One region of the Acinetobacter guillouiae genome, then DNA from elsewhere that is predicted to be linked to it. Evidence: predicted binding sites of a transcription regulator. Region 1 holds the regulator's gene; each other region holds the start of a gene.

What was found. Region 1 encodes PhoB, which activates phosphate uptake and scavenging genes when phosphate is short. Its sites were predicted from a motif close to TGTCATNAANCTGTCATAA; they were not measured.
Region 2: the regulator PhoB is predicted to act here: its motif matches at 9,434-9,452, upstream of AS4_RS04385 (inorganic phosphate transporter).
Region 3: the regulator PhoB is predicted to act here: its motif matches at 4,573-4,591, upstream of AS4_RS12500 (porin).

The regions. Positions count from the first base shown of each region.
Region 1 is NZ_AP014630.1:122,036-133,244, forward strand. Features, by position in the region: gene pncB (nicotinate phosphoribosyltransferase) at 1-867, shown strand, start outside; gene AS4_RS00515 (sulfurtransferase) at 960-1,808, shown strand; gene asd (archaetidylserine decarboxylase) at 1,805-2,656, shown strand; gene AS4_RS00525 (hypothetical protein) at 2,769-3,167, opposite strand; gene AS4_RS00530 (hypothetical protein) at 3,594-4,028, opposite strand; gene phoR (phosphate regulon sensor histidine kinase PhoR) at 4,053-5,411, opposite strand; gene phoB (phosphate regulon transcriptional regulator PhoB) at 5,437-6,147, opposite strand; gene AS4_RS00545 (TetR/AcrR family transcriptional regulator) at 6,421-7,095, opposite strand; gene AS4_RS00550 (SDR family NAD(P)-dependent oxidoreductase) at 7,308-8,153, shown strand; gene AS4_RS00555 (YncE family protein) at 8,362-10,629, shown strand; gene AS4_RS00560 (MATE family efflux transporter) at 10,690-11,209, opposite strand, start outside.
Region 2 is NZ_AP014630.1:938,934-950,142, forward strand. Features, by position in the region: gene metH (methionine synthase) at 1-1,672, opposite strand, end outside; gene AS4_RS04380 (YadA-like family protein) at 1,932-8,843, shown strand; gene AS4_RS04385 (inorganic phosphate transporter) at 9,498-11,120, shown strand.
Region 3 is NZ_AP014630.1:2,689,250-2,700,458, reverse strand. Features, by position in the region: gene AS4_RS12515 (putative signal transducing protein) at 99-491, shown strand; gene AS4_RS12510 (leucine-rich repeat domain-containing protein) at 940-2,139, shown strand; gene AS4_RS12505 (DUF4256 domain-containing protein) at 2,434-2,997, shown strand; gene AS4_RS12500 (porin) at 3,339-4,445, opposite strand; gene AS4_RS12495 (HIT family protein) at 4,667-5,083, opposite strand; gene AS4_RS12490 (YARHG domain-containing protein) at 5,112-5,378, opposite strand; gene AS4_RS12485 (NAD(P)-dependent oxidoreductase) at 5,460-6,332, opposite strand; gene AS4_RS12480 (alpha/beta fold hydrolase) at 6,342-7,433, opposite strand; gene AS4_RS12475 (O-succinylhomoserine sulfhydrylase) at 7,575-8,762, shown strand; gene AS4_RS12470 (YbaB/EbfC family nucleoid-associated protein) at 8,876-9,205, shown strand; gene recR (recombination mediator RecR) at 9,216-9,812, shown strand; gene AS4_RS12460 (ribonuclease D) at 10,160-11,209, shown strand, end outside.

The DNA of each region.
Region 1 (11,209 bases):
ATGTTTGAAATTTTTGTTCTGGCGATTGTCAATGAACTCTATTTTAGCCGGATTCGTAATGATGACATTTATGTTGAAGGTGAACGCCGTCTACAAGCCAAAGTTGAATTATTAAAGAAATTTGAACAGCAACAAGGCACTCAAGCTCCGCCATTTTTAGTCTCAGATTTTGGTACTCGTCGTCGTTATAGTCTAGATTGGCAAAGACATGTGATCCAGACTTTCCATGCAGCTGTACCCAATGTGTTTAGAGGTACCAGTAATGTCCTTTTGGCAAAGGAATTAAATATTCATCCAATTGGTACCATGGCGCATGAGTTTCTACAAGCATTCCAAGCGCTAGATGTCCGTTTAAGAGATTTTCAAAAAGCAGCTTTAGAAACCTGGGTACAAGAGTATCGTGGTGATCTGGGCATTGCCTTGACCGATGTGGTCGGTATGGATGCATTCTTACAAGATTTTGATTTGTATTTTGCCAAGTTATTCGATGGTTTACGTCATGACAGTGGTGACCCATTTGAATGGGGCGATAAAGCTTATCAACACTACCGAAAACTGAAAATTGATACCAAAACCAAGATGCTAACCTTTAGTGATGGATTAGACATTGAGCGTGCGTGGGCGTTATATCAATACTTTAAAGATCGTTTTCAAGTCAGTTTTGGTATTGGTACCAATTTGACCAATGATATGGGGCAAACGCCACTCAATATTGTGTTAAAACTGGTGGAGTGTAATGGTCAATCTGTGGCGAAAATTTCAGATAGTCCCGGAAAAACCATGACGGATAACGATACTTTCTTGGCTTACTTACGACAGGTCTTTGAAATACCTGAAGTTGTCGAAGCAGTGAAAATTGATATCTGAATTTTTGCTAAAAGAATGTGAAAAATCAGCATATTGGTAAAAAACACTGTGCTAAGATCATTTGTGCTCAAGGTCTTAAAATAGAAAAACGTATGACTACACCAGCCTTTAACTTCGAATTACTCATAGAAGCAGAACAACTTGTGCCATTTTTAGGGCATGACAAAATTCGTATTGTCGATCTAAGTCGTAGCTCTGTGTATGATCAATTACATATTCCACATGCATTACATGTTAAACCACAACTGTTGGTTCGACAGGAAGAACAAGCTTCAGGGTTATTGCCCGATGAGGACGGTTTAAAAGCGCTGATTGAGTATTTAAACATCTCTCCAGAACATCATGTCGTGGTCTACGATGATGAAGGCGGTGCTTGGGCTGGGCGTTTGATCTGGAACTTACATTGCCTTGGTTTTTATAATACCAGCTTACTCAATGGCGGAATTCATGCATGGTTAGCAGCAGGCTATCCGACTTCGGCTGAAGCAGAAAGTTTTAGCAAAGTTGAACCCTTAGTTACCGTCAATTTACAACATCTTGATCAACACCGAATTGAATATGCCAAACTGTTGCAAAAGGTTGAACAGCAAGCGATTCAAGTTTGGGATTGTCGAACTTCAGAAGAATATACCGGACAGCGTTTAGCAGCGCGACGCGGCGGTCACATTCCAAGTGCACAACATTTTGAATGGAGTACTGCAATTAATCGTCAAAATCATTTAAAATTGCATCCTCTAGAACGCACGCAACAACGTCTAGAACAATTAGGCTTTCAATTTGACCAGCCTGTGGTGGTGTATTGTCAGTCACATCATCGTTCTGGTCTGGCTTATATCTTGGGTCGGTTATTGGATTGGAATATTCAAGCCTATGATGGTGCGTGGAGCGAGTGGGGCAATCGCCTCGATAGTCCAATTATTACTGGAGAATCACCTGCGTGAGTCTTACATCAACGTTAAAAAAACAAATTTTTATCCAAGCACAAAAAGTCATTCCGCAACAGCAACTCAGCCGTGTTGTTGGTAAAGTTGCAGCCAGTGAAAATCCAATTGTTAAAAATTTAGCGATTCAAGCATTTAAAGCACAGTATGGGATAGACCTTTCTATTGCTGAGCAAAGTGATGCTTTAAAATATAAATCATTCAATGAATTTTTTACCCGGGCCTTAAAAGACGGTGTTCGAGAAATTGACACAGATCAGACCAGTATTGTCTCTCCAGCAGATGGTGCAATTTCTCAGTTGGGTAAAATTAAAGATGGTGATGTATTTCAGGCCAAAGGCCAAAGTTTTTCTGTAGACAAACTGATTGGCGATCCACAATTGGCTGCACCATTTATCAATGGTGAATTTGCCACGGTTTATTTGTCACCACGTGATTATCACCGTGTCCATATGCCATTTGCAGGAACGTTGACAGAAACCTTGTATATCCCTGGTGAGTTATTTTCTGTAAACCAGACTACAGCAGAGAATATTCCAGGTTTATTTGCGCGTAATGAGCGTATGGTATGTTTGTTTGATACCGAATTAGGACGTATGGCGGTTGTTCTAGTGGGTGCAATGATCGTTGCAGGAATTGAAACTGTGGCGACTGGTAAAGTAAAACCAACAGGGCGTTTAGAGTTAAACCAGCATGATTTGGCCTTAGAAAAGGGTGCTGAACTTGGACGTTTTTATTTAGGTTCAACCGCAGTTGTATTGTTTGAACAGAATAAAATCACTTGGGATGAACAGTTTAAAGCCAATTCTATTGTGGTGATGGGTGAAGCTTTAGGGCATAAAATATAATTGAGATCAATGGATCATTATATTTTTCAAATGGTTGATTGAGATTGACTCTGTATCACTTTGAGTAACAGAGTCAAGCTCACAAAGCCGAATAAGATTTGATGTAAGCCTGTTATAAGCGGTTCTTTTCAGCCTTAAAAGAAACCACTTTCCATTCAGAGACTCGTCCGTCTTGTCCAAATTTAATCTTCCATTCCTTCCACCAGACATTGGAATAACTACACATATATTGGATCACAACACCTTGATCCATGCCTTGTCCACATTGTTCGGTTGTTATTCCCATATCGGAACGTATCCAATAAAAAAATAATTGCCCTCCATCCTTATCAACGCCAGTCCTATAAGGCTTTCCCCATACTGGTCCGTATTTTCCTTCACGATTGGTATTCATCATCTCATTTGCGGTTTTACCTGTTAGATCGTTATAAGAGAGTTTTGCTATGGTCGTAGCACACCCACTCAGTAATAATCCTAAAACAGCTGCAATAGAAAATTTATATTTATTCATTGTAATGTCCATTTTTTGGTGTGTTGATATTTATGAATAGTTTTTTATAAAAATAACTGATGATAAAATAATGCTTAAAATCAGATATATTTCTCAATATATTTCACTAATGTGACTTGGTCAACATTAATATAAGTAAGCTTTATTTTTATAATCTAAAGTCATTTATTCAGCTTGATCTCGAATTTTATTATGAAGATATACAGCACACGTCTGAGTATGAATTTTCGTTATGGCATAAGTGCTTTTTGAGGAAAACGATTTTAAAAGTTGAATATCGTTTTTTAGTATTAATTTCCAAGATATTTTGATTGCATCAAAACATTTTTCACAATGGTAAATACACAAGCAGTGCGAGCTATTTGGCGGTTCTTTTTATGTAATAGCAACCCAATAAAAGTGTCTGGTTAAACCCAGAATATATTTTTAGATCAATCCCGATGCATTGAAATAAGACAGCTTTAAAGCCTGTGCATCTGCTAGGGCATTGTGTGGGTTTTCAGAGGGGACATGGGTTTCAATTGGGTCTTGCATCCATAATTGCATGGTCAGCGGAGGTGTTCGGATACATTTCCCCGCAGAAAGTACCAGACTACGGGTAAACAAGGCAAAGTCTTCTGGCCAATCTGCCACAATTTCAAGACTAGAATATTGAGATAAATAAAACTGTAAGCGACTTTGAAATTGCGCTAAGGAAATCGGTTCTTGATTTAAACGAGGCATGACATGGTCTTTAACCCAAGTAATGGGGTCAGCGCATGCTAAAACTTCATAAAAATGTTGATTATTTTCGTCAACCAATGCCAGTGAAATTAATTCACCACCAAAGCCATTAAACTCACAATCTAAAAATAGTTTCATCAGAATTAATCAAAAAATCAAATATTAACCTGCAAAATCAAGGCGCTCTTTGGGGAAAACCACTCTAAAAATAGACCCCTGATTTTCTTTAGAATCAATTTCTAAATATGCATTATGTTGCATTAAAACATGCTTCACAATGGCAAGCCCTAAACCTGTTCCACCCGTTTGACGGCTTCGTGCACTATCTACACGATAAAAGCGTTCGGTTAAACGTGGAATATGTTTTGGGTCAATTCCGATCCCGGTATCTTCAACAGTGAAATAACCATGTTCACTGTCATCATGCCAGCCGATTGTAACAGTGCCACCTTTAGGGGTGTATTTAATCGCATTGGTGATTAAATTACTAAACGCACTGGCAAGCTCTGCATCAGAACCAATTAAGTCACAATGACTGTCGATATCTAAATTTAAAGTATGTCCATAATCGACATTGTAGGCTTGTGCATCATCAAAAAGCTGATTCATCAAATTCGGCATATCGATGATTTGATTTTTTGCGATCTGTTTATTGCCTTCCAAACGTGAAAGCAAGAGTAAGTCATTGACTAAGGCATTCATACGACGTGTTTGCGATTGCATCTGTTCAAAAGCACGTTTCCAGCGCGGATTTAAATCTTCTTGGTCGGTAAAGGTTTCGATATAACCACTGAGTACCGTCAGCGGGGTACGAAGTTCATGTGAAATATTGTCGACAAAGTCTTTGCGCATCTGTTCCAGATTATGTACACGTGTGACATCGTAAGCGACGAGCAAACGGCTTTCACTACCAAAACGTGTCAGTTTAATCTGTACATAATGCTCTTCATAAACCGAAGATTTTATTTTAATGCCATCTGGAGATTGGTCGATATTATTAAAATATTCAATAAAGCTCGGTTGGCGGATAATGGTCAAGATATTACGACCACGATCTAGCGGTTGAATGCCCAACAGTCTTTCCGCAGCAGGATTCCACCATTCAATTTGATGTAATTCATCCGTTAAAACCACAGCTTCGGCTAAAGCAATCAGTGAGGATTGCGCACGATCAATCAATCCGACCATTTCAGCTTGAACAACCCGTTCTTGGCGTTGTGCACGATAAACATTAAAAAGCAGCGCACCCCAAATACCTTCTAGATTGGGCGGAGAATCATAAGGACGATTCGAAATCCACTCATTGACCAAGTATAAAGAGCGTAATTGAAATAGAAAAAAAACAGCAAAACCGATGGAAATACAAATCCAAAAATACCCTATCCCTAAACCAATAAATCCGCCAATGATGAGTAAAAAACCAAGCAGGCGTAAATCTTGTTTTGCAAATTCCCACAAGCTACTGTAACGGAATTTTTTATGTTCTCGTGCAAGATCTGGGACGGGGTAGGGTTCATACATAGAAATTTATTTACCTTGAGAATGCTTAACCTAAAGCAACATCTGCACGGGTAGAGAAGCGATAACCCGTTCCACGCACAGTTTGTACGTAGCGATCAGCACCATAAGGTTCAAGCACTTTACGTAAGCGGCGGATGTGTACGTCTATGGTACGGTCTTCAATATACACGTTACCACCCCAGACCTGATCAAGTAACTGGGCACGTGTATAAGCACGTTCAGGATGTGTCATAAAGAATGCCAATAGGCGGTATTCTGTTGGACCCATTTCTAAAATATTATCACTAAAACTGACACGTTGGCTCACTGGATCAAGTATTAATCCATTGGCATCAATGGTTTTTTCACCACTGAGTGCATTGGCACGACGAAGGACAGCTTTGATACGCGAAACCAATTCACGAGTAGAGAATGGTTTGGTCATATAGTCGTCTGCACCAGCATCAAGGCCTTGAACTTTATGATCTTCTTCGCCACGTGCTGTCAACATGATGACTGGAATTTCTGCCAAATTTTCATCACGTTTTAAGCGACGACATAAGTCTACACCGCTCACACCGCCAGGCATCATCCAATCGAGTAAAATCAAAGATGGTCGTTGGTCAACAATCATTTGATGGGCTTGTTTTGCATCTTCAGCTTGCAGGCATTGAAAACCTGCCATATCCAATGAGGTATGAATCATTTCTCGAATCGGAAGTTCGTCATCGACGATTAATATATAGTCATCTTTCACAACGCAATATCCTATGTATGAACGGTGTACCGTCTTTTATTTATGACAGGCTTATTACAAAGATTAATTATGACAGTATCATTGCAAAAAGAAGATGTTGACGAATTTTTGCAAAAAAATGTGACAAATAATCGTCGATATGATGAATAATCCATGACATTTTTAAATAAATGTTCCATTTTGAGAAAAGAAATTTATTTAAACTGAACATAAAAATCTGCTATTTGATAGTTTTGTGACGATTTTATGACAGGATTGTTCAGGCTAAAAAGCTTATTTAGATGAAAATGAATCAATCAGCGATACAAATACAATTTCACATGCTGAGACAATTTCTTCAAGCGATTGTTTAAACCCACCCATGACCCAGCGAACCGCAATTTGAGTTACATAGCCATTTAAACCTGTGGCAACCAAGGAAATTTCTTGTTCACTGCGTTCAATATGCGGCATCATCAGGGTGACAAAGGAGTGAATTAATCGGTCAAAACGGCCCATCGTTTCATGGATCGTGGCATGATTATGCAGTTCTTGAACCAGCATGGCATCGATATAAATAATACGCGCCACACGTGGATCATTTTTTAACATGGTAAAGATTGCAGTTAAGCCACCTCGGATCATATTTTTAGGATTAGGTGCTGCTTGCATGACGCCTTGCATCACGGTTTGCTGTAATTGTTCAATCAGTTGTAGAAAGATGACTTGGAACAGCTCTTCACTTTTTTTGAAGGACTCATAAAAATAACGTTCAGTCAGCTTGGCTTCATTACAAATATCTTTGACGGTGACAGAAAAAAAGCCATGCGTACCATAAGCTTCAATCCCTGCTTCGATCAACTTTTCTCGACGTGCAAGTTTCCGCTCAGATAAGGACATGCCTTTAAATTGACGCTCTTTGGCAGCTTTATTTATAGTTTTCTTTTCAGTGGAAAGTGGCTCATTCATTGTAAAAAATTACTCGTGTCATATTTGATTGTCACAAAGAAGCGCTTATTTTAGCAATAAAAGCCATTGAAACCTATTCTAGAATTTTTGTATAAAAAAACATCGGCTAAATCATAATATAATATTGACAATAATGATTGTCAAAATTATATTGAGCAAGTGAGCTGCACATCACTCTGAATGCTTTGTGCGGGTTTAAAAAAGGATAGACAATGAAAAATTTTAAAAACAAAGTCGCTGCAATTACTGGTGCTGGCTCTGGTATGGGACAACAACTTGCTATTTTATTGGCAAAAGCAGGTTGTCATTTATCCATTAGTGATGTGAATGAAAAAGGTTTAGCTGAAACCGTTGAATTGGTCAAACCATATAATGTTCGTGTGACCTCAAAGAAAGTGAACGTTGCCAAAGTTGAAGAAATGCGAGCTTGGGCTGCGGACACAGTGCAAAATCATGGTTCTGTAAACATGATTTTTAACAATGCTGGTGTGGCTTTAGGTTCTACCGTAGAAGGCGCATCTTATGACGAACTAGAATGGATTATGGATATCAATTTCTGGGGCGTTGTATACGGAACAAAAGAATTTTTGCCTTATATCAAGAAAACAGGTGATGGGCATATCATCAACATTTCGAGCTTGTTTGGTTTAACCGCGCAACCGACCCAGTCTGCATATAATGCATCTAAATTTGCAGTACGTGGTTTTACTGAATCATTACGTCAAGAATTAGATATCGAAAAGTGTGGTGTATCGGCACTATGTGTCCATCCAGGCGGCATTCGTACCAATATTGCAAATGATGCGCGTATGAATGACAGTTTACGTTCTTTAGGAATGAACCCTGACAAATCAGCAAAAGCATTTAATAAACTATTGCGTATGCCACCAGAAGATGCTGCTCAACAAATGTTGGATGCTGTACTAAAAGACAAACGTCGTTTACTTATTGGAAATGATGCAAAAACCTTAGATTTAATTCAGCGTATTTTACCGACTGGATATCAAAAAATTACAGGTTTTGCGACCAAGTTTAGTAAAAAGCTAGAACCAAAATAATTGATTTATAAAATGAAAAAACCGTCAAGCTGACGGTTTTTTCATTTTAGATATTGTGAAATAATCGAATCAATTGAAAATAAAAATCAGCATGCTTTAAATTCATTAATATTCTGCGGATTGGGATTGATACAATAATTTGTTAGAATAGATCAGAAAATATTAAATTTTTATTTTTATTATAAAGATAATTTGAATTGAGCATTTTATGAAGAAAGCCATTTTAAGCCTAAGTATAGGTATGATTTTATTCGCCTCACATTTAACCTATGCTGCTACTGATCAAGAGAATGCCAGTATTTTAGACAGTGTCGCTGGTGTACAAGACCATTCAAGTCATGATACGGCAGAAAATACAGAGCTTTATAGAGCAGAAATAGAACGACTCTACCCACAATATATCAAAGAGGATGAGGATGATCGGTTATATTCAGGTTTCTTAGCAGATTATAAATATAGAAAATTTTGGTCACAATATTTTGATCGTTCTGTGCAATATCTAGACTTATATCAAACAGCTATTCACCAAGAACAATTACGCAAAATAGATCCTGATCTTTCTAAATTGGATGCGATGTTATATTCAGATTTAACCATTATTTATCAATTGCTTGATCAAGTTCAGGAAGAATTAAAACCGGTTGTGCATTTTAATCGTAGCATTGTTGATAACATTCGATTTGATCAACCTTATCCTTTATTGGATGAAGATCAGGCCAGTACTTATCGATCTGCATTACATGATATGAATGACATTCAAGAAGCGCAGAAGAAACAGCTCGTTCTATTAACCCAAATGATTGACAAGTACCAAGATCAGGTGGATGAGTTTGCAACAATTGTGTCTAAACGGGTAAAAAAGCAGCATGAAAAAAATATCGACGTATTGAATCGAAAAGTGGCGTTGATTGGGCACTATTTATCAGCCCAACTGCAAGGCTATGATGCATTTAAAGCGACCTATAGTGTATTAGATAGCTATGATCTTGAAGCCCATACAACCTATGCCAAAAAATTCCAACAAGCTGCACAGTCAGAACAGAATATAAAAAGAGTGAAAGCGATCATGGCTGCCATCCCTTCAGGACAGGGTCAAAGTTCAGCACCCTCGCCACAGCAAAATCAGATCAGTGATTTACAACAGGCCAGTCAATATTGTAACTATCTGTGGAATGGTGAAGAGCAGCTTGATATTGGAAGCTACTTGGGGAAAACCAAGCAACAGTACATCCATGATTGTCATGAACAAAAGATCAAGATTCAAAAATTCTATGAGAGTCAGGTCTTTTTGGAAGCTGTCCCACAGCAAACCGTTATTTTATCCAATATGAATGCAATGGGAGATTATCGTCGATATGGGGACAATCTTTACTATACAGAAACAGAGAAAAATGCAGTCTATCGATTTAATCTTGTTTCATTCAAAGAGGAACTGCTTTACCAATATGCTTTAGCTTATGATGAAACTGGTTGTATGCACAACATGTGCCGAGGTGTCGGTGCAACCGATGTGGTGTTAAGCCGTGATGGCCAAATCATGTATGTGGCATCTTTGGATTATGACCAAGTTTTTGCAATCGATTTAAAGACCAAACAGGTATTGCAAAAATTTAAAGTTGAACGTTATCCACGCAAACTATTATTGGATAAACAGGGTGAAAATCTATATGTTTACAATGGTGTAGGGAACAGTATTTCACGCATCCAGTTGAAATCAGGCAAAATCACCACAGCCGCATTGCCAGCAAATTATCAGGAACACTTTTGTCGTGAAATCGATATGGTCTTTGAACCAGAGCAAAAAAGTATTCGTATTTTAGGTGATTGGGCAAATCATCCTTATATTTATATGAATACTGCGGATCTGAGTTTTTTTGAACTCAATTTTGATGTACCTGAAAAAGTTCTCTATTCCGTTGATGCGTATCATTCAGTGGTTGAGTTTTATCAAGATTCGGAAAACCAAATTGGGATTTATGATCGACGTGTTGCAGATATTGTAAGTGTAATTAACGTCCAAGATGAACCATCTACAAATCAAGATGAGCAAGAAGACAATCGCTATACTTATCGAGAGATCTACACCAGAAGCATACCTATTTTAATGGGTTATTTAGGTGATCAATATTTGTATTATGCTGAGAAAGCCAATTTTAACCGATTCAATCAGTTAAATAGTGCCCTAGATCAACAAGATTTAGATATTTATCTACTGAATCTTGTTGACCAAACGCAAGAAAATAGCCAAAAGGTTGCATTTAAACTACCTGCCAAACCTCAGAAAATTGAACTGCTGGAAAATGGAAAAATTTTAATCTTATTTGCTGAAAGCTATCTCAATGAGCAGCAAATTTTACCGCAAGCCTTAGTCTTTGATCCGAATGATCCAGCAATTCAACAAGTGTTTGAGCGTAATAAAAGCAAGTTATTAGGGCAGTCGGAGCTTAAAGTAATTGAGCTTTATCGAAAGGATTAAAATCATCTCGATAAAGCTCAACATTATTGATTTAAATGTATGGGCAAAGTGCCGATGCATTTAAATTAAGATCTCAATCGTTTTCTTTTTCCAAACAAATTGGTAATACAAACCTTGCATTAAGCATAAGCTGAAAAAGGTCAGTGCAAGCGCATACCAAATGCCTTGTAAACCAAACCACTGACTAAATAAATAAGCACATGGAACTTCAATGAGCAGGATGGATAAAATATTAAAAATCATAGGAACAGTTACGGTTCCGCTGGCCCGCATGATTGAGGCAAAAATTGCACTGGCACCAAAGAATATAATCGACCACAACACGATAAATAATAATTGTTGACCCAATTCAATCACCGATGGATCTGTAATAAACAGCGCCATCAAATATTTTGAACAAATATAGGCCAAGAGTACCAATGAGCCTGTAATCACGATATTACTCAGCAGCGCTGTACGCGTCACTTTTGCCAGCAGTTCAGATTTCCCAGCACCAATGGCTTGAGCGGCGAAGATGGAACCTGCAATGGCAATCGACAAAGCAGGGAATTGGATATAGTTGAGCACTTGGTTGACGGCG
Region 2 (11,209 bases), 820 kb from region 1:
CACCAGAAATCATGGCATGTGGTAAGTTTTGTTTAATCCAGCCTGTTGCTTCAATAAAGTCCACTGCATAGTTATTGTGCTCTTCAATCCCTGTTGCGACAGCAAAAACGTTCGGGTCAAAAATAATGTCTTCCGCAGGAAAACCAATTTCATTAACGAGCACATCATAAGAGCGCTTACAGATTTCACGTTTACGTGCGGCAGTATCTGCCTGACCGGTTTCATCAAATGCCATCACAATGACAGCTGCACCATATTGACGACACAAACGTGCTTTATGGACAAACTCGTCATAACCTTCTTTTAAGGAAATCGAGTTAACAACAGGTTTACCTTGTACACATTTTAAACCTGCTTCAATGATTTCCCATTTAGAAGAGTCAATCATAATCGGCACTTTAGAAATTTCAGGCTCAGATGCAACCAGATTTAAGAAATGTACCATCGCATTTTGCGAATCGAGCATTCCTTCATCCATATTGATGTCAATGATTTGTGCACCTGAAACCACTTGCTGTAAAGCAACATCAAGTGCTTCTGCAAAGTTTTCTTCACGGATTAAACGGAGGAATTTTTTAGAACCCGTGACATTGGTACGTTCACCGACATTGACGAACAATGAGTCGTCATAAATATTAAATGGCTCTAAACCACTGAGGCGACATGCAGGCTTGATGTCAGGAATTTTACGCGGTGGTATGTCTTTGACCGCATTATAAATGGCACGAATATGGTCAGGCGTAGTACCACAACAGCCACCAGTAATATTGATCAAACCACTTTCAGCAAACTCTCTTAAGAAGGCTGCTGTTTCTTCTGGTGTTTCATCATAGCCACCAAATGCGTTCGGTAAGCCAGCGTTTGGATGCGCTGAAACAAAAACATCAGCAACATCTGATACCGTTTTGACATGTGGGCGCATGGCATCTGCACCCAAGGCGCAGTTAAATCCAATCGACAATAAATCGCCGTGACGCACAGAGTTCCAGAATGCTTCTGCAGTTTGTCCTGTTAAGGTACGGCCAGAAGCATCAGTAATTGTGCCTGAAATCATCAGTGGTAATTCACGGCCAAGCTGTTTAAAGACTTCTTTTACCGCAAAAATTGCTGCTTTACAGTTTAAGGTATCAAACACCGTTTCAATGAGAAGGATGTCTGCGCCACCTTCAATTAAAGCATGTGTGGCTTCAATATAATTTTCTTTGAGTTCATCAAAGGTAATATTACGAAATGCTGGATCATTCACATTTGGTGAGATAGAGCAGGTACGTGATGTTGGTCCCAATACACCGGCGACAAAACGTGGTTTGTCAGGGGTTGAGTATTTTTCACAAGCAGCTTTGGCAAGACGGGCAGCTTCAAAGTTAATCTCATGGACTAAATCTTCCATGTGATAGTCAGACATTGAAACGCGTGTGCCGTTAAAGCTATTGGTTTCAATAATGTCAGCACCAGCATCTAGGTAAGCTTCATGGATGCCTTGAATAATTTGTGGCTGAGTTAACACCAAAAGGTCATTGTTGCCTTTTAAATCAGATGCCCAGTCAGCAAAACGCTCACCACGGTAATCAGCTTCTTCCAGTTTATGGCGTTGGATCATAGTTCCCATTGCACCATCAATAATTAGGATGCGTTTGGCAAGAAGCTCTTTTAACGTGGTAAGCGTGGACATTAAAACTCTCAATAAAATCGGATTTTAAAAATAGCCGATATGTTATCAGAATGTAGACTTTCAAGGTACCAATCTTGACACACTTCCTGATGACAGATTTTTGATCGAGACAATTTAAAAAAATTCAAATAATTCATTCTAAAAAATCATACATTTAGGGGAATTCATGATCTTTTTGCACAATCGAAGAAAAACATTGAAACCTTAATTGTGAGTGTTAAATTAATCACATAATTTATTATAAGTGTGAGATAAAACCATGAATAAAGTCTATAAAATCGTTTGGAATGAATCTTTGGGCACTTGGTGTGCGATTTCTGAGGTATCCAAGACACGGGGTAAACGATCTTCAGTTAAAACAACTGTTGCAGGTGCGTTATTGGCAATTTCAGCATTGACTATGTCGAGTATGGCAGGGGCGATAGTCGTGGGGCTCAGTAATAATGTGACGGATCTACAGAATAACAATGTTTTCGGGAATAATAATACGCTCCCCAATACCCAAAATACGACTGTATTGGGGAATAAAAATACAGCGACACAAAGTAATACTTTAGTTTTGGGGAGCAATGTCACAAGTAATCAAGCAAACAGTGTGGTCTTAGGTAATGAATCCACAGATCGTGTAGCAACGACAGTAAATCAAGTCGCCATTAACGGTGAAAACTACACAGTTGCAGGTGCTGGTTCTGCAGTAAATGGTGTAGTGAGTGTGGGTAAAGTTGGTGGTGAGCGTCAAATCATCAATGTTGCTGCTGGTGAAATTAGCGCAAGCAGTACAGATGCAGTGAACGGTTCGCAGTTATATGCAACTCACAAAGCCATTGCTGATAGTCAAACCCATTATGTCAGTATCAATGATGGAGGTACTCAAGGGGGAAATTATAATAATGATGGAGCAACAGGTCTCAATGCGATCGCTGTAGGTGTAGGCGCTAAGGCGGTTGGTGAAAATGATATTGCTATCGGTTCTGGTGCACAAGCAATGGGTGGTCGTGCCGTGGTGATCGGCCTCAATGCGGGGAGTGGAAATATTTCCGATGGAGATGCCAATGTACTGATTGGTATGAACGCAGGTACAAACAATGATGGTCGTTGGAATACAAGTGTTGGATCAAACAGTGGGCATAACACCAAAGGACAAAGAAATACAGCTTTGGGTGACTATGCTGGTCGTGATGTTTCAGGAAATGGCAATATAGGATTGGGTGCGAGTGCAGGTGTAAAAGTTACGGGTGAAACTAATCTTGCTGCTGGTGCATCGGCTGGCGGTGATGTAGAGGGAAGTCATAACACTGCTTTGGGGCGAACATCAGGTGTTGATGTGATTGGTAACTCAAATACTGCGACTGGACTCGACTCCGGCAGTATGGTTAGAGGAAGCAGTAACTCAGCTTATGGTCAGTTGTCTGTTCGTAGTGTTACTGGTGATAGTAATGTGGCTATTGGTGTAAGTTCAGGTAGCAATATTTCAGGGAATTACAATGCTGCATTAGCCTATGGAGCAGGTAACAACAGTGTGGGAAGTGGTAACACTGCTTTAGGTTTTACAGCGGGTAGCGAAGTCAATGGTGATTCCAATAGTGCAGTAGGTGATTCAGCAGGACAAAGAGTTAGAGGGAACCAAAACACTGCTCAAGGTCGGGTGGCGGGCCAAGATATTTTTGGTCACCAAAATACAGCAGTAGGTGCAGGAGCTGGCTCTAGCGTGGGTACTAACACGAACGATAGTAATTATAACAGTGCTTTTGGTATCAATGCGGGTCGTAATGTCCAAGGTAATAGTAATATTGCTCTTGGTGATACAGCGGGTAATAAGGTTAAGGGTAGTCGTAATGTTGCCTTGGGGCGAGCAGCGGGTCAGGGACTAAACAATGTAGATGATGCCACCAGCTTAGGTAGTGGTGCAAAGGCCACTGTTAGTAATAGTGTTGCTTTAGGTGCAAATAGTGAAGCGATTCGTGATGTAAACAGTGAAGTTGCCTACGTGCCGCTAGGGACTAAAATTGCTGCAGTCAATGCGGCGGGTGGTGAAGTATCAGTGGGGACGGTTGGAAAAGAACGCCGTATTAGCAATGTTGCAGCAGCGAGCCAAGATACTGATGCAGTAAACCTATCCCAACTTAAAGCAGTTCAGGCTGCAACAACTACACATTATTTCAGTGTTAATGATGGTGGTACTCAAGGTAATAATTACAATAATGATGGTGCGACGGGTAAAAATGCTTTAGCTGTAGGCGTAGGAGCGAGTGCAACTGGTGAGAGTGCGATTGCTATTGGTCTAAATGCAGGCACTAACAATGATGGTGGCTGGAATACCAGTGTTGGATCGAACAGTGGACAACATACTAAAGGCGAAAAAAATACAGCTTTAGGTGTTGGCGCTGGTGGTAATGTCACGGGAAATAACAACACAGGATTGGGTTTTGATGCGGGTGGAACTGTTCGTGGTGATAGCAATCTTGCTGTGGGTGATTTTGCTGGAGCGAAGGTAAGAGGAAGTAGTAACACAGCTTTGGGTAAGATGTCGGGTTTTGAAGTAACTGGTAGCGCAAATACTGCGACTGGACAAGAGTCAGGCCGTAGGGTTAAGGGAAGTAGTAACTCAGCTTATGGTCAGATGTCTGGTCATAGTGTTACTGGCGATAGCAATGTAGCTATTGGTGATACTGCGGGTAATAACGTTACAGGTAACCGTAATGTCGCCTTGGGGCGGGCAGCGGGTCAAGGACTAAGCAATGTAGATGATGCAACCAGTCTAGGAAGTGGGGCAAAGGCAGCTGTTAGTAACAGTGTTGCTTTAGGTGCGAATAGTGAAGCGGTTCGTGATGTAAACAGTGAAGATGCTTATGTACCGTTAGGTAGAACGATTGTCGCAGCCAATGCAACGGGTGGTGAAGTATCAGTGGGGACGGTTGGAAAAGAACGCCGTATTAGCAATGTTGCAGCGGCGAGCCAAGATACTGATGCAGTAAACTTATCACAACTTAAAGCAGTTCAGGCTGCAACAACTACCCATTATTTTAGTGTCAACGATGGAGGTACCCAAGGCGGGAATTATAATAATGATGGAGCAACAGGTAAAAATGCTTTAGCTGTGGGCATCGGAGCTAAGGCGGCTGGTGAGAATGCGATTGCCATTGGTAATGTCACCAGCGATGCTGCAAATAGTATTGCGATTGGTAACAATAATTCCCTAAGTAATAGCGCAAATTCTAGTACTGCAATTGGGCACAATAATAATGTTACAGGTAATGAAGCTTTAGCTTTAGGTGCTAACAATACTGTAAAAGATTTCTCTGGTGTTGCAGTAGGCAGTTATAACAATGCCGAGGGGTATCGTTCTATTGCAGTCGGTGCGGAAAATAAAACTAAAGGTCAATGGTCTTCTGCATTTGGTGTTTGGAATATCGCAGAAGGAGAGCGAGCTACAGTTTTAGGTGCCAATAATACAATCCAAGGTCGTCGTGCTTTAGGTATGGGTGTCGCCAACGAGATTTCAAGTGCAAGTGAATATAGTTCAGCTGTTGGTGCATTTAATAAAATTACAGACAGTATGAAGTCCTTGACTGCGGGTTTTAGAAATACGGTTAGTGGTGGTGAGAAAAATAATGTTCTCGGGAACGAAAATACACTGAATAATGCCAAAAATACGACTGTATTAGGCAATAAAAACACGGTTGCTCAAGAGAATACTCAAGTCCTCGGTAATAATGTTACAACAACTCAAGCCAACAGTGTTGTCTTGGGGAATGAATCGACTGACCGTGCTGCAACTACTATAGATAAAGTGACGATTAATGGCGAGGATTATGCCTTTGCAGGTGTGGGTTCTGCTGCCAATGGCGTCGTCAGTGTGGGTAAAGTGGGTAGTGAACGTCAAATTATCAACGTTGCTGCAGGTGAAATTAGTGCAAGCAGTACAGATGCTGTCAACGGTTCACAGTTGTATGCGACAAACCAAGCAGTTGAAAAACTTTATGCTGGTGCAGGAGATACAACTCATTATGTCAGTGTCAATGATGGTGGTACAAAAGCGGGTAATTATAATAATGATGGTGCAACAGGTAAAAATGCTGTAGCAGTAGGCGTAGGAGCCAGTGCAACTGGTGAGAACGCGATTGCCATTGGTCTAAATGCAGGTATCAACAATGATGGTGGCTGGAATACTAGTGTTGGATCGAATAGTGGGAAAAATACCAAAGGTCAAAAAAATACAGCTTTAGGTGATGATGCAGGTCGTGATGTCACGGGAAATAACAACACTGGATTGGGGGTGAATGCGGGTGTAAACGTTGTTGGTGATAGTAACCTTGCTGTGGGTGACTCTGCTGGTGGTAATGTGGAGGGAAGTGGTAACACTGCTTTTGGTAAAATGTCGGGTATCAACGTGATTGGTACTGCAAATACTGCGACTGGCCAAGAAGCAGGTAGTAATGTCAAAGGGCGTAACAATTCAGCTTTTGGGGTGCAGTCAGGTACTAATGTCATTGGTGAGGGGAACACAGCCATGGGTATACACTCAGGCCGAAGTATTACAGGAAGCTATAATACTTCAGTGGGGTATGCAACAGGTGGTAGCGGAAAAGGTAGTTACAACAATTTTTTAGGCTATATGACAGGTCTATATTCTAAGGGGGATATGAATAGTGCAGTGGGGCCTTATGCAGGTCAGGAAGTTGTAGGTAATAAGAATACGGCTGAAGGTCATTCTGCGGGTAAAAACGTCAAGGGTGACAGTAATATTGCTCTCGGTGATTCGGCTGGTGAAAACGTTACAGGCAACCGTAATGTTGCTTTGGGTCGAGCAGCGGGTCAAGGGCTAAGCAATGTAGATGATGCGACCAGTCTAGGCAGTGGGGCTAAGGCTGCTGTTAGTAACAGTGTTGCTTTGGGTGCAAATAGTGAGGCGATCCGTGATGTAAACAGTGAAGTTGCTTATGTCCCACTAGGTACTACAATTGTTGCAGCCAATGCGGCGGGTGGTGAAGTATCAGTGGGGACGGTTGGAAAAGAACGCCGTATTAGCAATGTTGCAGCGGCAAGCCAAGATACTGATGCAGTAAACCTATCACAACTTAAAGCAGCTCAGGCTGCGGCTTCTACTCATTATTTCAGTGTTAATGATGAGGGTATTCAAGGTCTCAATTATAACAATGATGGTGCAACTGGGAAAAATGCTTTAGCTGTAGGTCGTGCTTTAGCGGGTGGTAAATCTTCAGTTGCTATTGGTGAAGGTGCATCTGCAAAAGCCGATTTTTCTACCGCAGTGGGCTTTTTGAATAATGTAGCTGGTAAAAACTCTACAGCGATTGGTGCGAGTAATAACGTTGCTCAAGATAATACTCAAGTCCTTGGCAATAATGTCACAACGACCCAAGCCAACAGTGTGGTCTTAGGTAACGCATCCACAGATCGTGTAGCAACTGTAGTAGATAAAGTCAGCATTAATGGCGAGGATTATGCCTTTGCTGGTGTAGGATCAACAGTCAATGGTGTCGTCAGTGTCGGTAAAGTCGGTGGTGAAAGACAAATCATCAATGTAGCTGCAGGTGAAATTAGTGCAAGCAGTACAGATGCTATTAACGGTTCACAATTACATGCCACAAACCAAGCGGTTGAAAAACTTTATGCTGGTGCAGGGGATACGACTCATTATGTGAGTATCAATGATGCTGGTAACAAAGCGGGTAATTATAACAATGATGGTGCAAGTGGAGCACTTGCTGTAGCGGTAGGCGTTGGTGCGAGTGCAAAAGGAGATGGCGCTACTGCGCTTGGCCTTAATTCATCTGCCAAGAGTAAAGATGCTGTTGCGATTGGAACGGATACACGTGCCGAGCTGGAAGGTAGTGTTGCTCTTGGTAAAGGCTCAGTTGCTAATACTGCGGCGGGTATCGCAGGCTTTGATCCATTGACAGGTTTTGGTTCTAGCAATACAGGGAGTACATGGCGAAGTAGTGCAGCTGCATTTTCTGTGGGAGATGTCTCAAGGGGGATCACTCGTCAAATTACTGGTGTAGCAGCGGGTACTGCAGATACCGACGCGGTCAATGTTGCACAATTAAAGGCTGCAATGTCTAAAGCTAATGAAGCTAAGGGTTCTACAGAAACTGTAAGTGCAGGTAAAAATACTGAAGTAACCAAAACCACTAAGGCTGATGGCTCAACTGATTATCAAGTTGCAACCAAAGATGATGTCAGTTTTGATTCGGTCACGGTGGGTAATATTAAGGCTGATTCACAAAACAATACCATCAGTGGTTTGGCTGACGGTAAGGTGAGTGCCGATTCTGATCAGGCCATTAATGGTAGTCAATTACATGACACCGCTGAAAGCGTCGCAAATGCATTGGGCGGAAATGCAAAAGTTAATCCAGATGGAACGATCAAAACCAGTAATATTGGAAATACAGGTAAAGACAATGTGCATGATGCAATTGCTTCAATACATGGACAGGTTGCCGGTGCTAAAACCAGCGTGTCTGCAGGTAAGAACACTGTTGTAAACAGTAGTACCAATGTAGATGGTTCAAATAACTATCAAGTGGCTTTAGCAGAGGATATTCAGTTAAATTCTGTTACTGCGAATCAAGTCACAGCAAAGCAAGTGACAGCGAATAAGGTCAATGTGGGTAAAGTCACGATTGATGGGACAACAAATAAAGTCAGTGGTTTAGCAAATGGTGAAATTACCTCAAGCTCTACGGATGCCATTAACGGTTCACAATTACACCAAACCAATAGCAGTGTGGCGCAACATTTAGGTGGTGGTTCAACACTGAACAAAGATGGTTCGATTGGCGCACCTACCTATAATGTCGCTGGGGGAACTTTCCATAATGTAGGGGATGCCTTGGGTGCTATAGATACTCGGGTAAGTAATCTGGAACAAGCTTTCTATGACACCAATAAAAACATGGATGACTTGCGTAACGATACTTATGCAGGTATCGCAGGTGCGATGGCGGTAGGTAACTTACCACAACCCACTGAAGCGGGTATGAGTATGGTTAGTGCGGGTGTCTCGGGTTACCGAGGTGAAACTGCAGTGGCAATCGGGGTGAGTGCGATTACTGACAGTAATAAGATCGTCTGGAAAATGGGTGCTTCTGCCGACAGTCGTAGCAATATTGGTGGTGCAGTATCTATGGGCTATCAGTGGAAATAATTTTAATTAGACACAAGTATTCAATTTACATTCAGAATTAGCTTTCGAGATGATCTTAAGTCAAAAACTCAGTGTTTACAGAACGCTGAGTTTTTTATTCAAACTAGAAATTGAAAAGTGAATGATTGCTTAATCTGTTAGAGCAAGCTGTTAAAAAGTGTGTGAAAAATTACTTGGATGATCTCTTTATTTTTTCACACATTATTTGTCTAACACATGCAATTCAAGACGATTTTTTGATCAGGCAGAGTACTTTAGTGAAAGGAAAATTGTTGGCGTTAAACTTGCATAGATTCAGTAAACGGGATTTATTGGAAAATATTTAAAAATAAAGTTAAAAGCATGTTTGTTTTTTCATCAATTTGTCATAAATTTCATGAAAAATGGTAATGCCAAATGATGAATAACTTAAATTGGTCTGAAATATTACAAATATTATTTCAGTCTGAAATATAATATTTTGCTTAAGTTATATTGAATTTATCAGTGTAAGATACTAATTATAAATAATAAAAATATTAATTTTGTCGCTTATGTAGCGAAATACTGAGGTGAAATAATTATAAATTTCACTTCATATGACCTCTATTTGTCATATAATTGTCACAATTTAATTGAACAATAAGCGCATTCTAATATTCGCTAACTTTCTGCATGAATTCGAATTTACCTCCCGTCTCAGATTCTGCACAATCGTCTCAAGCTGCTAAATCGACGAATGTACATGTACCTACACCGAAATTTTTTATGCCGGTGTTTCTGACGATTATCATTGCTACCTTGATTTATATTGGGGTGCAAGTTAGTGCAGATTTAGCACATGTTCCACCGTTAAGCCTTTATTCAGTGATTCTTTTAGCGACAGCGTTATTTATCGCTTTGGGTTTTGAGTTTGTAAATGGTTTTCATGATACAGCCAATGCTGTAGCAACCGTGATCTATACCAATGCATTGCCTGCACCTGTAGCCGTGATGTGGGCAGGCTTTTGTAACTTCCTTGGGGTAATGGTTGCCAGTGGCGCAGTTGCGTATGGAATTATTGCCTTACTTCCTGTTGAACTGATCATGAATGTAGGCAGTGGCGCTGGTTTTGCTATGGTTTTTGCCATGCTGATTGCGGCGATTCTGTGGAATTTAGGCACTTGGTTCTTAGGTATTCCGGCATCAAGCTCTCACACTTTGATTGGCTCAATTTTGGGTGTAGGCATCATGAACTACATTTTGCACGCTTCAACGGGTGCAAGTGGTGTAGACATGGATCAAGTGCTTAAAGTGGGTAAAGCATTACTGTTTTCTCCTTTGATTGGTTTTGCATTTGCAGCAATTGTCTTTTTGATTGTTAAAAAAATATTTAAAAAACAACTTGAGTTGTTCCAACCCCCTGAAGGCAATAAACCACCACCACCTTTGATTCGTGCGATTCTGATTTTCACCTGTACCGGTGTAAGCTTTGCACATGGTTCAAATGACGGGCAAAAAGGTATGGGTTTAATCATGCTGATTTTGATTGGTATTGTGCCTTTGGCTTATTCGTTGAATAGAGGATTAGACCAACAGCATTTACAGTCATTCTCACAATTGTCTGGTCAAACTGCAACGGCAATTTATGCACAGCATGCTGATATTCCAGATGAACAAGCGCGTGTAACCATTACTAAATTTATCCAAACCAAAGAAATGAATCCCGAAGTTGTTCCTGCGTTGGCCAGTTTGACTGATCATTTAGGCGAGCGTGTTGGTAAATTTGGTGATCTCAAAGATATCCCAGAAGCTGAAGTATCTTCATTACGCAATGATATGTACTTAAGCACCACGGCTTTTAAACGCTTAGATAAAGCGGATCAACTTCCAAAAATGGATGAAGCTCAAGGCAAAGTGGTAAAAGAATATCGCAAAAACTTAGATTCTTTCCTTCAATATATTCCAAACTGGGTAAAAGTTGCTGTGGCATTGGCACTGGGTTTAGGAACAATGGTGGGTTGGAAACGTATTGTGGTTACTGTGGGCGAGCGTATTGGTAAACATCATATGACCTATGGTCAAGGGATGTCTGCTGAACTTGTGGCAATGTCGACAATCGCTGCTGCAGATGGTTTTGGTTTACCCGTTTCAACGACTCATGTACTCAACAGTGCGGTTGCGGGAACCATGGTTGCCAATAAAACTGGATTGAATTTTGCAACAGTCAAAACGATTCTTTCTGCATGGATTTTTACCTTACCTGCAACGATTTGTTTATCAGGTGGTTTATTCTGGCTATTTTTAAAAGTATTTTAATTTAAAAGCTAGAGATGGCGATTATGTTAAAAGCTGAATGATCGTTATTATCTGAATTTAAAAGAAAATGAGTGCACTTTGGTGCACTT
Region 3 (11,209 bases), 2.1 Mb from region 1:
TAACTTGAAAAATGGAAGCATCAACTGAATAAATTTATGCAATATACAGTTAAATGGATTGAGCTTAAAATCCATTTTTATTTCTGTTAGGTGTTCTTATGCAATGGGTGGTCGCTGAAACATATTCATTTCCTTACGAGGCTCAGATTGCCAAAACGCAATTAGAAGCAGCTGAAATTCCAGCACGTATTGAAAATGAACATACTATTAATATGGATTGGCTTTACTCCAATGCTTTGGGTGGTGTGCGACTGTTAGTTCCTGAAAGCTATGCAGAAGAGGCTAAAGCATTACTTGCCCAAGATTTTAGCCAAGAATTAGAACAACAGTTTGGAGCAAGCGAAAGTTGCCCTCATTGTGGTAGTCGCGATATACAGCCATATACCGAAGGAAAACGTCCCGCTTATTTGGTTTTTCTATTGCTTGGTTTTCCGCTCTTTTTTTATAAAAATGGAACGAAGTGTAGACAGTGCCAACATTTTTGGTGTTAGAGCTCTATTGGAAAGTCGGCAAGATATTTTAAATAAGCAAACTTTAGATCAAATAAATTACTTACTAGAAAATATCGTAAAATTTGATTAACAAAACCAACGCATCATTCAACAGGATTTTGAAGTTGAAGGGATAGTCAAAGACTATGTGGATTTTCATATTGAAGAATTAGGTGATGATTGCTTAGAAAAAATTGGGATTTCTAATCCATCAACTGATTGTGGTCAAAATAGATCATCAAGGTCATTTAGATCATCTAAGTATCTAAGTTGGGAAAGTTGAAATATAGAGCTAAATCTAATATGTTCATATTTTGCTAAAATGAAACAAAGGCTAAGCTTTAAGCTTGATATATTCTGTGTTGAGTTTATATGCTTATTTGTACAAGTATAAGTAATTAATATTTGCTGAAAGCTGAATCGTACAATTTAAAAATAATGGATCAACATGGATAGAAATACTCCCATTTATGTTTCTTTAACAGGTACAAATAGCCATCAGATAAAAATTCCTGCTGGGCAAGGAAGCTTCTCAATTGGTCGAATCGGCATGGACAAGAAAAAGTTTGATGTTCTTGTTGAAGAAAATGCTGTAATCAATTGGGATGCTTTTAATACTTTTTATACGCCACATGGTCAACAAAATGCGCATTTACATCCTTATGGAGATTGGCCAAGATTTTTTTATTATTGGGGAAATGATCAAGGTTTTACTGAATGGTCGAAGAAAAGAGTAATAGAAGATTTTTCTTGGCGACCTACGCAAGCAATTTGTCTAGATTTAAGTCATGCTCAAATTCATAACTTTTCAATTAAAGCAGATCAACATCCAATCACATTAGTTTTAAATCATGCTGATGGTGAGAATAAGAAGGGGGTATATTCGCTTCATTTGGCTGGTCATATTGAGCATTTTGAAATTATTACCACAGCAGCATATCCCCATATGAGAATAGAGCCAACGACAAGCAAAGATCCAATGGTAACGGCATACCATCTTCCTGTTATGAAAAATTTAACGGCTATAACTTCGTTAGATTTAACTGTTAAACCTTTAGGTCAAGCTTTTGATTGTGAAAGCTTATTACAGTTTCCTAATTTAAAAAATCTAAACTTAACTGGGAATATAACCAATACAGCAAGTCTAAAACAACTTCAGCAACTTGAACGTATTGGAATACGCTATGCCGTAAATTTGGAAGGCTTTCCAGCTTTAAATACTTGGGAAAACTTAAAGTCCTTCATTGGATGGAATATTGATGAAAAAACAGGGAAAAGGTTAAATGCTGAATTAAAGCATTTAGTTAAAGAAAAACAATTGGATTATTCGTCGGTGTCTAAACTGAGGAGTTCAATATGGTTTACCACTGAATATGGAATTCCATTTGAAAACTGGGAAAGCAATAATGCAAAAATTGCGATCAAAGCATATAAATCTGCTTTAAAAGAAATCTCCAAGGCGAAGACAAAACAAGATGTGAAAGGTGCAATTATTGAACTTGTTGAGATAATTAATACATTGCCCAATATTGAAACTGTTGAAAGAGAAGATACTGGTCTTGCTGTACTGCAACTGGTTGAAGCTTCAACATTCGATATAGATCAAGAAACAGTGAATGCTTGGTTTGATGAAATACGAGATTTTTAAAATATTCTGTTGTTAAGTAAAAAACGGCAAGATTTCTTGCCATTTTTTAAAATTAAGATTAGAAGCTATATCCCGTAACTTACGATCGCCACGACGATTTTTCTGTCGTTGCAAAAATATATTCAGCTTTTAGTTGGATCGGTGTAGAAAGAATTGCATATGCAGAGAACTCCATTGAATTATCCGTGCCAGACTATTTAATCAATCCACTTCAGTATGCCCAAAAAGCGGATTTGGTTGCACTTGGTGGATAATGTTATGTTAGTAAAGGCTTAAAATTAGGCAGTAAAATAAATGATAAAACAGCAAGAAAAACTGAGTCCATTGCAAATTGAAAACCTATTAAAAACCTTAGCACAGCGTTTTCAGCAGCATACAGAACGACATGCACAAATGAGCTGGGATTTTGTCCAAAAACAACTTTTGCTTTGTCCTGAAAAGTTATGGGCTTTACAACAAATGGAAATGACTGGCGGCGAGCCAGATGTGGTTGTTTTACCGAACACAGAAGGTGTGTATTTTTTTGATTGTGCAATTGAGTCGCCAAAAGGAAGGCGTAGTCTGTGTTATGACCGAGATGCATTACTCAGTCGCAAGGATCATCCTCCTGAAGATACGGTGATCGACTGGGTAAATAAGCATGCCTTAGCACTAATGACGGAACAACAGTATTATGCTCTACAGCAAATATTCAATTTTGACTTAAAAACATCCAGCTGGGTCGAAACACCAACGATATTACGTCAGCAAGGTGGGGCGATCTTTTGTGATCAGCGTTATGGGCGTACATTTACCTATCATAATAGTGCTGCCTCATATTATGCAAGTCGTGGGTTTCGAACCTATATCAAACTTTAATTGTTAAAAATTGACAGCGTGGAATCCTAAGATTCTGTCGAGCTTGTTTGTATTTTTGGTGTTTAGATATAACTCTTGTTATATCCTACATACTGATATTTAAATTAATGATTTTCAGTTTTGGTTTGGGGAGCTGTATGCCTATCCAACGATGAAATTCATGTTGCTAAATGATAGATCTGTCATGGATGATGAAACGATACGTGCGTTATTTATAAGAGCGCTAAATTTATATGATGGTTACTCAGCTAATGGATATGTATTTTATAAAATGAGCTTTTGAATAATTGAGTCGAAAAAAAACGGCAAGATCACTTGCCGTTTTTTATTAAAGGTTCGGATTAGAAGTTATATTCCATACCTAAACCAATAACAGTTTTCTTTTTCTCTGGTGTAGATGTAGTTGACCAATCACGCTTTTGTTGACCAACAACACCGTAGAAGCGAGCTTGCTTGTTGATGTTGTAATCCGCGCCAATCCCGTAAAGGTCTTGTTTACGATCATCACGGCCATCTAGTTCTGTCGTTGCAGAAATATATTCAGCTTTTAGCTTAATCGGTGTAGAAGGAATTGCATATGCAGCAGTGATGCCATAAGCATTTTCTTTCAAGCCTTTGAACGATGTTACTGTAGTACCAGAAGTGGTTGCAACAGTATCATCAGACGGTTTAGCAGTTTGCCATAATGCACCAAATACTAAGCCATCAAGACCCGCAGGTTTCAAGTCTACAGAACCTGTAACACGGATTGCGTCAGAGTAGATTGTGTTACTACCTAATTCAGAGTTATATGCATTATATTTAGATGCAACACCGAAGTTACCTGCAACAGCAGCAGCAAAACCGTAGTCTTTGTTGTCATAAGTAAGTGATGTAGAGATACCATCACCGAAACTATCACGGCTACCTTTTTGACCTTTAGCATCATTTTTTAAAGCAGATGATTCTTCACCTTGCTGAAACATGATGTTGAAAGCTAAACCAGCCAATAATTTTTTATCTGTTTCAAAACCGATCACGTTTTTTAAACGATCTTCACCAACTAAAATCGCAGTCATATCGAGTTCGTTGTGATCGTTGAAGATATCTTGGTTGTTGCCAGCAGCATTTTTGAAATATGAATCAAACTGACCAACTTTTAACGTTGCGATACCGTCTGATTTAATCCCCACGAAACGGTTACGGTTGGTGAAAGCATCGCCATCACCATCAGCACTGATTTGCCATTCTGCCAAGTAAACAGCAGACAATTTATCTGTTAATTTCTCTTCGCCTTTAACACCAATACGAGAAGCGTTAGAGTTTACTTTAGTTACGCTTTCGTCTTTAAAGCCATTCTTATCAATTTGATCTAAAGTTACGTTGAATTTACCATACAATGTTGGCGCTGCTTGAGCTGCGCTTATGCTAAGGGTGGCGATTGCTGCAGCGAGTAGCACTTTTTTCATTGAGATTTCTCCAAAACATGTTCAATGGGTTTGCAGTTACTTTTTTTATTCAGTAAGTGTGGGTTTGTGCACTACTTACTAACTTGCATGCAGTATCTGTAAACTTTGTTACATATCAGTGAAGAAAAAATGACAATTTAATGACGCGAATTTAACATTTGTGTAATTTAAATAAAAAAATGAGGCTTGATTAGCCCCATTGATTCTAAAAAGTTTTTTAATTAAGCCAGTGCAGTCTTAATTTTTTCAGCAAACCCTTTAATTTTTTCTTGATCGCCCATTTGAATAGCATGACGACCTAATTCATGCACCGAGCTCGGAATCAAATGAAAGTGTACATGAGGTACAGTTTGTCCAGCAGCAGCTCCAGAAAGTTGCATCAATACAATACCTTGAGTATCCAAAGCTGTTTCAATTGCTTGCGCTATTTTTTGCACAATCTTGATTGTATAAGCTGCAATTTCAGGATCTAAGTCGAGCAATGTCACTGCTGGCGTCTTCGGAATAATCAGGGTATGCCCATCGGCTTGCGGCATGATATCCATAAATGCAAGCACATGATCATCTTCATAAACTTTAATTGCAGGAAGTTCACCACGTAAAATTCGTGCAAATATATTCTGATCATCATAAGCCATGTTTATTTCCTTGAAGGTGTGAATGTGATTATTTACAGTTCAATTCTTTCTGACGTTCCTTGATAGAGTCAAGTTTTTGCTGCTCTTTTTCAGAAAATTTAGGCTTACTTGTATAACAATTGTCATTATTATATTTTGCTTTTGCTTCAGGATCTTTAAAACAGAATCCTTTTGATGCATAAATGACATTGTAATCATCTTGCAATTTTTTACATTCTTGGGTGTTATCAGCAAAAGCGTGACTAGCGACTAAAATAGATAAACTAGAAAGTGTAGCAATTACATATTTATTCATGATACGACCTCGAAATTGACATATTTACATGTCACTTAATGTGATTATAAGGTTTAGTTGTGATTATTCAATGACGAAAAATTAATCTAATGTAATTTTGCTCCATGATTCATACATTTTTACGGCGGTAGAAAAATCGCTATCAGGCTCTGAAAGACTATTGGCGGTGGTAATTAAGCTTTGTGTTAAACCAAGAATAGGTGCTGATAATCTTGCATCACGAACTAAATCAATGGCAATACCTGTATCTTTTGCCAAGAGTGGTAAAGCAAAGGTCAGTGGAAAGCTGCGATTGAGGATGCGTTGCGGTAGTGCAGTTTCAGTCACACCACTTTTACCACTAGATGCATTGATACAATCAAGTGCTTCATTTAAATCTACCCCATGTGCTTTCAGCGTGGTAAATCCTTCAGCGGCCGCACATAAATGAACCGCCATCATCATATTATTTACAGCTTTTACTGCAAAGCCTGCGCCTGAGTCACCGACATGTTTAATTAATTTACCCATCGCTTGCATTGCAGGTAGGGCAATTTGAAATGCTTCTGCCGAACCGCCGACCATAAAGGTCAGCGTTGCATTCTCAGCACCAATGGTTTGACCACTTACAGGTGCATCTAAGAAGTGAATATTATTTTTGAGAAGATACTCAGACTGTCTACGCGCAGCATCAGGTACACCACTGGTACAATCGACCCAAATCGCGCCATTTTTGATTTTTAAATCTTGGATTAAATCATCAATATCTTGGCTGGTTGGTAAACATGAAAAAATAATATCAGCTTGTACCGCTTGATCGAGTTCGACAGCTTGAGTACCAAACTCAGTTGCATGTTGCTTAGCCTTTGCAAAATTTCGATTCCACACATATACGGTATCAAAATGTTTGGGTAAATGTGCTGCCATACGATAGCCCATTGCGCCTAAACCAATAAATGCAACTGTAGTCTTCATATCTATCTCTTAAATTTTTGTCGATCTTTGTTCTAACCATCTGGACAGTGTAGGCCAAAATTCATCCGCACTTTTTTGACTAGACATTAGCCCTAAATGTCCCCCAGGAATAAGAGTAAACGTGACATCACTACTCTTTGTCAATTCGCTTAAAGGCTTAACTGCATCTGCGGTGACCATTTGATCATTTTTTCCAGCCCCAATCATCAGTGAACAGTCGATATTGCGAAGTTCAATTTTGTGGTTACTGAGCTGAATTGCCCCATTTTTCAGTGGATTTTGCAACCAAACATTAAATAACATGTCTTGATTGACACCACCGGGGTAATCCACCATGTGATTTAAAAAATTTCCAAGGGTAGCGTGTTCATGCAACAGCTCCTTGTCGTCTAAATTTAGCAACAACTGTTTATGACCTTCATACCAGCCTTTTGGATCTAAAATCTTAAAACCAATGGCATTGAGTAAGCCCGGGGTATGGATCAGTTTTTTCGGTAAACCACCTTTATATAAAGTATCTTTCAGTTTTTGATTCTTTATAATCAGATTATTTATTTTTTGATAAAGTTTACCGATGCCACCCGATGCATAACTGTCAATTGGGCTGGCTAGGATAATTAAGTTTTTAACATAATTAGGTTGGCGTAATGCTGTGTAAAGTAATACAAAAATACCGGCCATACTCCAGCCATGTAATGAAATTTGCTCACTTTGAGCATGTTCTCGGATTTTATTAATGCAAAGTGGTATAGCTTCATCAATAAAGTATAAAAAGTTTAAGTTGCGATCCTGATAACTGAGTTTCCCCCAGTCCAATAAATACACATCATAGCCTTGTTCGGTAAAATATTTAACGAGTGAACGATAAGGGTAGAGGTCATAAATAGCCATATTGATCGACAATGGTGCTGTAAAAACCAAAGGTTCCTTAAATTTTTTTTCAGCAGCTGCGTAGTAACGCACTTTGGTTTGATGATGCTCCGCAATAATTTCATAAGGGGTACTTTGAGATAAAACCAATGACTTACCATTGAAGATACGAGTGGTTAGATTCTTCAATTTGGATTTGCGCTGTTGGAACTTAGCTGATACTTGTGTCATAAGCGGTGATTGTCTCATTTTTATGCAGATTTAAGCGAAGTGTATGTGATAATTTACGATTTTACCTTGACCTTAAATACATAGGGCGCTCAAAATGTTGGCAATATTTTACAAAGGCAGTTTTTGGACTGAGTAGTTGAAATGAGCCAGCACGACGACATTGAATACCAACTTGATACTTTAGCGATTCGTACAGGTCATACACGCAGTTTTGAAGGTGAACATAGTGAGCCAATTTTCCTCACTTCGTCATTTGTGTATGAAAATGCAGCGGAAGCAGCAGCAAAATTCTCTGGTGCTGAACCAGGTAATATTTATTCACGTTTTACCAATCCAACTGTAGCTATGTTTGAAACGCGTTTAGCTGCACTAGAAGGTGGTGAGCGCGCTGTGGCAACAAGTTCAGGTATGGCTGCAATTATGGCCGTTGCAATGTCGTTCTTAAAAGCAGGCGATCATGTGATTTGTTCACGTGCTGTTTTTGGTTCTACAGTTTCATTATTTGAAAAATATGTCGCTAAATTTAATGTCGCAGTGACTTTTGTTGATTTAACTGATTTAACCGCTTGGCAAGACGCGGTCCGTCCTGAAACTCGATTACTATTTGTTGAGTCACCATCAAATCCCTTGGCTGAAGTCGCAGATATTCAAGCATTATCAGATTTAGCACATGCAAATGATGCTTTATTGGCGATTGATAATAGTTTTTGCACACCAATTTTACAGCGTCCATTACAATTTGGTGCAGATTTAGTGATTTACTCTGCCACCAAATATCTAGATGGACAAGGTCGTGCACTGGGTGGTGCTGTGGTTGGTAGTCACAAATTACTTGAAGAAGTATTTGGTTATGTTCGTACCACTGGCCCATCGATGAGCCCATTCAATGCATGGGTCTTTTTGAAAGGTTTAGAAACCTTAAGACTGCGTATGAAAGCGCATTCTGAAAGTGCACAAAAAATTGCCGAGTGGCTGGTTGCTCATCCAAAAGTGGAAAAGGTTTATTTTGCTGGCTTAGCAGATCATGTTGGGCATGAGTTAGCAGCCAAACAACAAACTGGTTTTGGTGGAATCGTTTCTTTTGAAGTGAAAGGTGAACGAGAAGGTGCTTGGAAAGTTATTGACCATACACAATTTATCTCGATTACAGGTAATTTAGGTGATGCTAAGTCAACAATTACCCATCCAGCAACAACGACTCATGGTAAGCTTTCTCCTGAAGCAAAAGCAGCAGCGGGTATTCGTGAAGGTTTAATCCGTTTGTCTGTTGGTTTAGAAGATGTCGATGATATTATCCGTGACCTTTCTCATGGATTAGATTTAATTTAAGATAAGCAAAATTTGCGAAAGAGTTTCTTTCATTTTCTTCTAGGCTTTTGAAAATACGAGCCATGAAACTGAAAGACAGAGATTTAATTTAGGACTTTTGTTCGGAGTATTTTATGAACATTAATATGCTTATGCAGCAAGCGCAACGTATGCAGAAAGATATGGAAAGCAACGTTAAAAAGGCAAAAGAACAACTTGCCCAAACTGAAGTGAATGCTGAAGCTGGTGGCGGTTTGGTAAAAGTTACAATGACTTGCCGTAATGTTGTTAAGCGTATCGAAATCAGTCCAGATTTGTTGCAAGACGATCCAGATATGATTGAAGACTTGATTGCAGCAGCAATGAATGACGCGGCTCGCCAAGCTGAAGTCATTACAGAAGCGAAGATGAAAGAAGCCAATTCAGGTATGGGTTTACCACCAGGTCTTTCAGGATTGTTCTAAGGAATCATAGGTGTTTAGCGACCGTTTTGATCAACTCGTACAAGCTTTACGAATCTTACCCAGTGTTGGGCCGAAATCGGCTCAACGTATGGCACTCCATCTGATCATGAAAAATAAAGAAGGTGCTATAGGTTTGGCGCATGCGCTAAATGAAGCAACTTCCTATATTCATGAGTGTAGTGTTTGTCATTCTTTAACTGAAAATGAAGTCTGTGATATTTGTTGCTCAAATGATCGGGATGATCAGCTGCTTTGTGTGGTTGAGTCTCCTGCAGATGTAATGGCAATAGAACAGTCTGGTAGCTTTAGAGGCAAATATCATGTATTGGGTGGACATTTGTCGCCTTTAGATGGTATTGGTCCTGAAGAAATAGGTATTCCATATTTAGTGCAGCGTTTAACCGATGGTAAAATTACTGAAGTAATTTTAGCCACCAATGCAACAGTAGAAGGGCAAGCGACTGCGCATTATCTTGTAGAAGCGACAAAACATTTGTCTTTGCAAATGACACGAATCGCACAAGGTGTTCCACAAGGTGGTGAATTGGAATATGTGGATAGTCATACATTGAGTCAGGCTGTTCATAATCGCATGAGAATGAAATAGCGATCTTAGACTTGCTAACATTTAGAGTTTGTTGAGCTTGAAAGTTTTGCGTAAATGCGATAACGACTAAAAGATCAACAAACTCTGTCTCATTTAAAAATTATTTACATTCACGCTAAATTTTTTAGGTAAACTCAAGCTAAAGCAATGATTAGCCATGTTATTTATTACTTTAAAATATACTTTTATTAAGTTGTAAAACCTATATATAAAATAAATATTCACAAGAAACTTTATTGAAAAATAAGGTGTTTACGGAGAATTAGTTTAAAAATATTATATTTAAATTTTATATATTAAGGTAAAATCATATTTCATTTGAATGTAACATTTTGACTTAAACTGACATGTTTCAATTTATTAATCAACAGACCGATCTCGAACATGTGTTGAATTTGATGCAACATACTTCGACTTATGGTCTAGACACTGAATTTATTAAAGTCGACACACTTTGGCCAAAACTCGGTGTATTCCAAATTAATGTCAATGGTCAAGTATTTTTGCTCGACGGCACAACCTTAAATTTAGATCGCTTTTGGTTTCAACTTTTTCAAGCACAGCAAAATATTTTTCATGCTTGTGGAGAAGATATTGATCTCATTTATCATTATGCAGATCAGAAAAATCTGAAGAATGTCTTCGATACCCAAGTGGGGTTGTCTTTTTTAGGACATGGTCTACAAGTCAGTTATCAAAATGCATTGAAATTGGTTTTAGAGATTGATATTGATAAAGATCAAACACGTTCAGATTGGCTGGCTCGACCATTAACAGATGAACAAATGAATTATGCAGCCAATGATGTTTTATACATTATGCGTCTGGCTGAAAAAGTAAAAGCTGAATTGGTCGAGAAAAGCCTATACTCACATGTGCTTGAAGATTGTCAAAATTTAACCTTTGAAATCGCTTCAGAAACACCAAAAGAAAAATTATATTGTGATATTGGTAATTATCGTCATTCCAGAAAACAATTGATGCAATTGCAACAATTAAGTGTTTGGCGTGAAGAAATGGTCAAGGCACTCAATCAACCACGTAGCTTTATACTAAAAAATGCCACGATGATTGATTTGGTTGAAGTCAATCCTAAAAATAATTTTCAATTGTCCTCTGTGAAGGGAATACGTCCAAATATTGTGCGTGAACATGGAAAAACTATTTTAGATTTATTGAAGTTTCTGCCTGAAACCGATGAGTGGCCACTGCGTATTGCGCGCCCAATCAAGCATTCTTCTCAGGGAATCACACTTGAGGTGGATGAGTTAATTTCTCAGGTTTCATTTGAAATGCAAGTACCTAAAGAAGTACTTATGCGTAAAAAATGGTTAAATGCCTTGTATCATCATGTGGTATTTCATGGCAATGAACAGGATTTACCCGGTTATTTGTTG